DNA from 2 places in the Gemmatimonas aurantiaca T-27 genome. Region 1 is predicted to be linked to the other one. Evidence: riboswitches for the same ligand, from Rfam matches in the RefSeq annotation. Region 1 holds a riboswitch; the other holds the start of a gene.
The links. Region 1 has a riboswitch for cobalamin ahead of GAU_RS08965 (ribonucleoside-diphosphate reductase subunit alpha). Riboswitches for the same ligand answer to the same signal wherever they lie in the genome.
Positions count from the first base shown of each region.

Region 2: linked by a shared signal. The riboswitch ahead of GAU_RS02530 (ABC transporter substrate-binding protein) and the one ahead of GAU_RS08965 (ribonucleoside-diphosphate reductase subunit alpha) in region 1 are both predicted to bind cobalamin.

Region 1 is NC_012489.1:2,074,222-2,078,818, forward strand. It holds gene GAU_RS08965 (ribonucleoside-diphosphate reductase subunit alpha) at 1-2,526, opposite strand, end outside; cobalamin riboswitch at 2,636-2,849, opposite strand; gene guaA (glutamine-hydrolyzing GMP synthase) at 2,969-4,510, opposite strand; gene GAU_RS08975 (metallophosphoesterase family protein) at 4,510-4,597, opposite strand, start outside.
Region 2 is NC_012489.1:569,388-573,984, reverse strand. It holds gene GAU_RS02545 (CoA-binding protein) at 1-75, shown strand, start outside; gene cobU (bifunctional adenosylcobinamide kinase/adenosylcobinamide-phosphate guanylyltransferase) at 139-741, opposite strand; gene GAU_RS02535 (cobyric acid synthase) at 738-2,390, opposite strand; cobalamin riboswitch at 2,449-2,658, shown strand; gene GAU_RS02530 (ABC transporter substrate-binding protein) at 2,831-3,820, shown strand; gene GAU_RS02525 (FecCD family ABC transporter permease) at 3,820-4,597, shown strand, end outside.

The DNA.
Region 1 (4,597 bases):
GAGATCTTCCGGCACACGATCGATCGGACCCAGGCTGCCATCGAAGTACTTGAGGTCACCGACCATCACCTCGTCCCACAGACCGCGGCTCTTGAGGTCCTGCACCAAGTATTCGTTCACCTCGGTGAACTCGCCGGACATGTTCGACTTCACGAACAGATTGCGATACGACGGCTCGATGGACTGCGACACACCGCAGATGTTGGAGATGGTCGCCGTCGGGGCAATGGCCAGCAGATTCGAATTGCGGATGCCCTGCGTCTGCACACGTTCCCGCAGGCTGCTCCAGTCGAGGCGCGACGAACGATCACACTCGAGCCGACCTTCGCGGGAGGCATCGAGCAGTGCCAGCGAATCGATCGGCAGGATGCCGCGCTGCCACAGCGAACCGTTGAACGAGCCGTAGCTGCCCCGCTCCACTGCGAGATCCGACGACGCCGCAATAGCCTCGTAGCTCAGGAACTCCATGCTCTCATCGGCAAAGCGGATGGCTGCTTCCGAGGCATAGGGCACGCGCAGCATGTGCAACGCGTCCTGGAAGCCCATGATCCCGAGACCGACGGGCCGATGCCGCAGGTTCGAACGACGTGCTTCCGGGATGGTGTAGAAGTTGATGTCGATGACATTGTCGAGCATGCGCACGGCGGTACGCACCGTGTTGGCCAGCCGCGCGCGATCGATGCCACCACCACTGATATGGTTGGCCAGATTCACCGAGCCGAGGTTGCACACCGCCACTTCGGAGTCCGAGGTGTTGAGTGTGATTTCGGTGCACAGGTTCGACGAGTGAATCACGCCCGTGTGCTGCTGCGGCGAGCGCAGGTTGCACGGATCCTTGAACGTGATCCACGGGTGACCGGTCTCGAACAACATGGTGAGCATCCGGCGCCACAGGTCCACTGCCTTCACGCGCTTGTGCACCGTCACCTCGCCACGCTCGGCACGGATTTCGTGCTGCACATAGCGTTCGGCAAACGCCCGGCCGTACAGGTCGTGCAGGTCCGGCACTTCATCGGGAGAGAACAGCGTCCAATCGCCGTCTTCTTCCACCCGCTGCATGAACAGGTCGGGAATCCAGTTCGCCGTGTTCATATCGTGGGTGCGACGCCGATCATCACCCGTGTTCTTGCGCAGGTCGAGGAAGTCCTCGATGTCGATGTGCCACGTCTCGAGGTAGGCACACACCGCACCCTTGCGCTTACCACCCTGATTGACGGCCACCGCGGTATCGTTGGCCACCTTGAGGAACGGCACCACACCCTGCGAGCGTCCATTGGTGCCCCGGATGTACGAGCCCAGGCCACGCACGCGGCTCCAGTCGTTGCCCAGACCGCCGGAGTACTTGGCCAGTAGCGCGTTGTCCTTCACACTCTTGAAGATGCCGTCCAGGTCGTCGGGCACCGTGGTGAGGAAACACGACGAGAGCTGCGCCCGCGGAGTGCCCGAGTTGAACAGGGTTGGCGTGGAGCACATGAAATCGAACGACGACAGCAGCTCGTAGAACTCGATCGCGCGCGCTTCGCGGTCCACTTCGCGCAGGGCCAGTCCCATGGCCACCCGCATGAAGAACGTCTGTGGCAACTCGAGGCGCACACCGTCGTTGTGCAGCAGGTAGCGATCGTACAGCGTCTGCAGGCCGAGGTATCGGAACGCGAGGTCTCGCTCGGGGCGCAACGCCGACGCGAGACGATGCAGGTCGAAGCGCGCGAGCTCCGGATCGAGCAGGCCCGTGTCGATGCCACGGGCCACGAACAACGGGAAGTAGTCGACATAGTGCCGCGTCATATCTGCCGGACGCGCTTCTACCTCTTGCCCATGAATGCCGCTCAACACCTCGGCGCGCAGGCGCTCGAGCAAGAGGCGCGCGCTCACGTAGGCGTAGTTCGGCTCTGTCTCCACGAGCGTGCGGGCAGCCAGAATGGGCGCCAGCGACAGCTCGTCGGCCGTGATGCCGTCGTAGATGTTGCGCAGCGTCTCGTCGAGCACCGACACGGCAGACACACCGTCGAGGCCATCACACGCATCGTCGATGACGAGACCGAGGTGGCCCTGGTCGATGGTGCGCAGTTCGCCGGTGGCCGTGCGGAACCGCACCGTGCTCGTGGCAACGCCGGGTGTGGTTTCTTCCGCGCCGGACTCACGCCGCAGCCGAGCGCGTTCTTCGCGATAGAGCACGTAGGCGCGAGCCACCTTGTGGTGACCACCGCGCATCAGGGCCAGTTCGACCTGGTCCTGGATCTCTTCGATGTGCAAGGCGCGCTGCGCATCGGCATGGCGGGTCAGTGCCTCCACCACGCTGACACACCGTCGTTCGACAATGTCGCGCACACGCGCCGAGGTTGCGGCGCTGGACCCTTCAACGGCCACGAAGGCCTTGGTCATGGCCACCGCGATCTTCGATGGATCGAAGGGCGACAGGGTGCGGTTGCGGCGGATGACCTGGAAGGTCAGGTCGGCAGGACGGGACCCATTGCCCGCGGAATACGCGCCGAAACGCGTCTCACTGACACCGTGCGAGATTGCCATCGAAACCCCCGTGAGTGCTGGACGAGGGGAGGCAGGGATCGGGTCAGGTACGAGCGGCACAGGGCGCGCATCGCGTGACCGACGATCACCCGGGGCACCCCGCCCGAGGACGTGAAATCGCGCGCTGGCAGGTCTCCTGGCTCGCGGGTCGACGCCCCTGTCTGGCCTTCCCGGCGTCCTATGCCAGTGACCGTGATCGACAGGTGCTCACCGCTTACAGTTGCGGGGGCAGCCCCGGAATAGGCACACAAATGCGCCGCACCGGATTCCCTTTTCACCCCGGATCGGAATAATCCGGGGAACCAAACGCTGGCTGATTATTGCGGCTCCGGTTCGCGAAAGCAAGCAGGTTTTTTACCGGATTGACGAGCGGCCCGAACCGTTACCGGCCCAGGCCGCTCAGCCATACCGCGTCCACGCGTTCAGCGAACCGCGACGGAGCCTACTCCCACTCGATCGTCGCCGGCGGCTTCGAGCTGATGTCATACACCACCCGATTCACACCATCGACTTCGTTGATGATGCGATTCGAAATGCGTCCGAGCACTTCATACGGGAACGGATACCAGTCCGCCGTCATGCCATCGGTGCTGGTCACCGCACGCAGTGCCACCACGTTTTCGTAGGTGCGCCCGTCGCCCATCACCCCCACGGACTTGACCGGCAGGAACACCGCAAACGCCTGCCAGATGTCGGGATACAAACCCGCTGCACGAATCTCTTCGAGATAGATCGCATCGGAGCGGCGCAGCACATCGAGCGCATGCGGCGTGACTTCACCCAGCACACGAATGGCGAGACCAGGCCCCGGGAACGGGTGGCGACCCACCATCTCTTCGGGCAGACCCAGCTCGCGGCCCACATTGCGCACTTCGTCCTTGAACAGTTCGCGCAGTGGTTCGATGAGCTTGAACTTCATGTCCGGCTTGAGGCCACCCACGTTGTGGTGCGTCTTGATGGTCGCCGACGGACCACCCTTGGCACTCACCGACTCGATCACGTCGGGATACAGTGTGCCCTGCACCAGGAACTCGGCGTTCTTCCCGGCCTCGGCCGATGCATCCTCGAACACGTCGATGAACGTGTGCCCGATGATTTTGCGCTTCTTCTCCGGGTCGCCTTCGCCAGCCAGCCCGTTCAGGAAGCGGTCCTCGGCGCGCACCGTGATGAGCTTGATGCCCAGGTGGGCACGCATCGTGCGTTCCACCTGCTCGCGTTCATGCAGGCGCAGCAGACCGGTGTCCACGAAGATGCAGGTGAGCTGATCACCGATGGCCTTGTGTACCAGTGCCGCTGCCACGCTCGAATCCACGCCGCCGGACAGGCCGCAGATCACCTGACGGTCACCGACCATCTCACGGATCTTGGCCACTTCGAGGTCGATGAAATGACCAGGTGTCCAATCGGGCGCGCAGTGACAGATATCGAACAGGAAGTTCTCGATGATCTCCGCGCCACGCGCCGAGTGATGTACCTCGGCGTGGAACTGCACGGCATGAATGGGCTTGGTCTTGTGACGGAACCCGGCGCAGGTGTTGCCGCTGTGTGCCGTAGCCACGTAGCCCGGCGGCACCTGCTCCACATGATCGCCGTGGCTCATCCACACCGTAGTCTTCTCACCCGCTGTGAAGCCGGCAAACATGCCCGACGCTTCATCCACCGTCACTTCGGCGCGGCCGTACTCACGACGACCACCACCCACCACCGAACCACCTTCGAGGTGCGCGATGAGCTGCATGCCGTAGCACACCCCCAGCACGGGTGCGACATCGAGCAGCGCCGGCGGAATGGTGGGCGCACCCTCATCGGTGACGGAACTCGGCCCGCCCGACAGGATGATGCCGGTGGGCTTCCAGGCCCGGATCCAGTCGAGTGACTTGGTGGGCGGATGGATTTCGGAGTACACACGCGCTTCGCGCACACGGCGGGCGATGAGCTGTGTGAACTGCGAACCACAATCGAGGATGAGGATACGGCTGTTCATCAGAACTTCCACTCCGGACCGGTGAGCTTGAGGAACTCGACGGCCTTGGTATCGAGATCGAGGATGGCGCCCGTCGGCGCCCCATGC
Region 2 (4,597 bases), 1.5 Mb from region 1:
CGTTTCGCGCGGGCAGGCATGCTGGTGGTGCAGGACCGCTGCACATACATCGAGCTCGAGCGGGCCAAGCGCTAAGCGCGGCGCCATGGCAAAGCGCCCTGGCAAAGCGCCCTGGCAAAGCGCCCCCAGTGACGCGATTCAGTGCCGCTCTGATGGACCTTTGAGCGGCAGAACGATGCCGGCCACCATCAACTCCACGGTGCCGGCAGCGGCCGCCACGAGCTGATTCGCACGTCCAAGTGCGTCACGATAGGCACGTCCCAACAGTGTGTGCGGCACAATGCCCAGCCCCACCTCATTGCTCACTACGACCCACTGCACATCGGCGTGGTGCTGCATGCAGGTCACCAATGCTGCAACCTCGCGAGCCACGTACGGCTCGGCGTCACGCAGTTCGTCGTCGGCCCGTGCGAGCAGCAGATTGCTGACCCACAGCGTGAGACAGTCGATGACCACGACGCGCCGGGCAAACAGATGCGGCGCGGACAACGCCTCATCGATGGCCGGCACGATCGACACGGGCGCTTCGATCGTGCGCCACCGGGCACTACGCTCGGCCTGGTGATTGGCGATGCGCTGTTGCATCTCATCGTCGAACGCCTGCGCAGTGGCCACAAAAAACAGCGCCGCATCGCTCTGCGCTTCGGCCAGCGCCACGGCTCGTCCACTCTTGCCGGCCCGTACGCCGCCGAGCAGCAGGCGCACCGACCCGCCACTCATGTTGGTGGTGTCGGCACTCATGTTGTCGTGCCGCGCAGACCCATCATGTCGAACACCGCATCCATATCGAGATTGCTGCACACCACCGTGGCCAGACGATCGAGGGCATCGTCGACCGATGTGGCGGCGCCGGATGCCGGCAACTCGACCCCCTTTCGCGCAGCGAGCTGGGTGAGCATCGCGCGACGCAACGGCGCATGCTCGAGCGCGCCGTGCAGGTAGGTCCCCACCACCAAGCCATCGCTGGAACATGATCCGTCGTGGGAGCGGCCCTGTGCACTCTCCAGCGCAAACAACGGTGCCTGCCCACGCTCTGTGGAGGTGCTGCGCCCCATGTGAATTTCATAGGCGTCGAAGGGCGCGGCCGCACGCAGATCAGCACCGAACAGTGTCTGCGCTCCGATCACCTGCGCCTTCACACGGCGGGTGATCTTTCGCGCTTCGAAGTGGGTCACAAGTGGCAAGAGTCCGAGACCCTCGGCTTCACCCACCTGTTCCACGCCGTGTTCGTCCACGATGCGCTCCCCCAACATCTGCAAACCACCGCAGATCCCGAGCACCGCACCACCTTCCGCCCGATGTGCCAGGATGCAGGCATCGAGTGATCGCTCGCGCAACCAGGCGAGATCCCCGAGCGTGGACTTGGTACCGGGCACAATGACCAGGTCGGGTGCACCGAAGGAATCGGCATCACCCACAAATCGCACACGCACCCCGGGCTCGTTGATGAGCGGCTGAAACTCATCGAGATTCGCCACGCGCGGCAGGCGCATGACGGCGATATCGAGCACCGCCGGCGGGGCATCGGGGTTTCCATGATCGGTCGCCGAGCGCCATTCGAGGGCGTCTTCCTCGGGAATATCGCGGAGATCGAGCCACGGCAGCACACCGATCGTGGGCACCCCCGTGCGCTCTTCCAGCATCGCAAATCCCGGGTCGAGCAGTGAAGGATCGCCACGGAATTTGTTGATCACGAACGCCTTGATCAGCGCGCGTTCTTCGGGTTGCAGCAACGCATGTGTGCCGTACAACGAGGCAAACACGCCGCCACGTTCGATGTCACCCACCAACAGCACCGGCGCATTGGCATGACGGGCCACCCGCATGTTCACGATATCGTACTGCGCCAGGTTGATCTCGGCGGGACTTCCGGCACCTTCGATCACCACCACATCGAACGCGGCGCGCAGTCGATCGAGGGCGTCCGTGACAATGGGCCACAAGTGTTGCTTGCGGCCATAGTAGTCCACGGCATCCGCCGTGATCCATGGTTCGCCCAGTACCACCACCTGGGACGTGCGATCGCTCTGTGGCTTGAGCAGCACCGGATTCATGTCGACCGTCACGGGTACACGCGCGGCAACCGCCTGCATGGCCTGTGCGCGACCCACCTCGCGACCATCGGCTGTCACCGCGGCGTTGTTCGACATGTTCTGCGCCTTGTATGGCGCCACCCGATAGCCGGCATTGGCGAACCACCGGCACAGCGCCGCAACCACCGTGGTCTTGCCGGCGTGGGACGAAGTGCCCTGCACCATGAGCACGAGGCCAAGTGGCGCCGCAGACTCACGTCCATTGCCGTGAGCATCTTCGTGATGTGTGTCCTGCCGCATGTCCTGCGTCCTGGCCGCGTGTGTTCCCGTCATGCCCGCAGCATCTTCGGTGGTCACCCACCGCGCAAGATGCCACGGGCTTGCGTTCCGAATCGGGATGCCGCTAACGTGCACATCTCAGTAGTTCACAATCGATCGTCACGAACGGGCCTTTGTTGGAAGCCGGTGCAATGCCGGCGCGGCCCCGCCACTGTATGAGGCTCTGCCGTGTCTTTGGACACGACAGCTAGCAGCGACTTCTGCGCAACACCCACTGGTGCATGCACCGGGAAGGGAGAAGCCGACCGCCTCGAGCCAGGAAACCGGCCGTTCGTTCCCGCTGCAAATCCTCGAGGGAGGACTGCGGGGCCGTCCGCGTCGGTCTGATGCACCTTATTGTGCGTCGATAGATGTCTGCCGCCCCCGTCCCTCTCGATCACCGAGACTGGACGGGTTTTGTGTTTTCAGGCAGGCGCTCCGACACATCTCTGCGCGTTCGTGCAACCTGGCGTGGCATTATGGCCATGGGCTGTGCGGCATGCGTGCTGGTCGCCTGCGACAAGACCGCGCAACAGGCCGCGGCCGCGGCTGCTGATTCAACGGCGATCTCCGCCGCGAGCACCGCACCGGTCACGGTGATCGATGATGCGGGCCGTACCGTCACGCTGGCACAACCGGCCCGTCGGGTGGTTTCGCTCATTCCCAGTGCCACCGAAACGCTACTGGCGCTCGGTGCCGCGGAACAGTTGATCGCGCGCACGCGCTACGACGTGGCGCCGGAGGTGCAGCACCTGCCACTGGTTGGCGGCAGTGTCGATCCGAGCATCGAGATGATCGTTTCGCTCAAGCCGGAGCTGGTGGTGTCGTGGGAATCCGACAAACGCCAGCAATTCCGCGAGCGGCTCACCGCGCTGGGCATCCCGATCTTCATGCTGCGCACGCAGGACACCACCGATGTGTTCCGCGGCCTCGCCAATCTCGGCGCGCTGACTGGTCACACCCCTGATGCGCAGCGTGTGTCCACCGCACTGCGTGCACAACTCGAAGCCGTGCGCAGTTCTGTGCAGACGCTCAAGGTGCCGACGGTCATGTACGTCGTGTTCAACGATCCACCGATGACCGCAGGACCAAAGACCTTCATCGGGCAACTGATCACGCTCGCCGGCGGCCGTTCGATTTTCGACGACGCCGCCACGAACTGGCCGAACGTCACGATGGAAGAAATCGTGCGTCGCGACCCGGATGTGGTGGTGGTGCCGGTAGGGGAGTTCAAGGCCCAGGCCCTTTCGCGCCTCAAGGTCATGCAGGGGTGGCGCAACCTGCGGGCCATCCGCGAAGGACGTGTAGTGGCCGTACCGGCCGACCTGCTCAGCCGTCCGAGCCCCAACATCGGGCTCGCGGCCGAAGTGCTGCGCAGTGCGATGCATCCGCAATTCCCGTCGCCGGTGGCGGAACCGGATTCCATTCCCGACCGAGCGCCATCGCGTGATTCGGCGGTGAAGAACTGATGCGGTTGTCTTCCCTCGCCTGGCGCATTCCGCTGCTGGCGGCCCTGCTGGCCTTCACGCTTCTGCTGGCCCTGCGTCTCGGCGCCGTCCAGCTCACGAGCGCGCAGGTGATTCAGGCCGTGTTGGGCGAAGGGGACCCGACGTACGTGAACATCCTGCACGAGCTGCGCTTGCCGCGGGCGTTTCAGGCCGCCTTGGTGGGTGCGGCACTGGCGTTGAGTGGTACGACCTATCAGGCGCTGCTACGCAATCCACTGGCCGAGCCGTATGTGCTGGGTGTGTCGAGTGGCGCCGCGTTTGGCGCCGTGCTCAGTGTCGTGGGCGGCTATTCGCTGCGCTACATCTGGGCGCTGCCCACGGCGGCGTTTGTGGGCGCGCTGCTGGCGATGTTCCTGGTGTTTCGCATCGCGTACTCCGTTGGCCAGCGTCTCGATACGCGCGTGCTGTTGCTGGCGGGCGTGGTGGTGGGATCGTTTCTGGTGGCCTGCATCTGGTTGGTGCTGACGTTCGCCGATGATCAGTCGGTGCGCACCGCTATCTATTGGATGATGGGCAGTCATTCGGGTGCGTCATGGCGCTCGGTGTCGGTGCTGGCGGTGACCGTGTTCCCGGCGTTTCTGGTGCTGCTGTGGTTGGCCCGCTCACTCAACTTGCTCGCAATCGGTGAGTCCACGGCGGCCTATCTGGGCGCAGAAGTGGAGCGCGTGAAGTGGATCGCGTTTGCCACCGCCACACTGCTCACGGCAGTATCGGTCGCGATGAGCGGCACGATCGGCT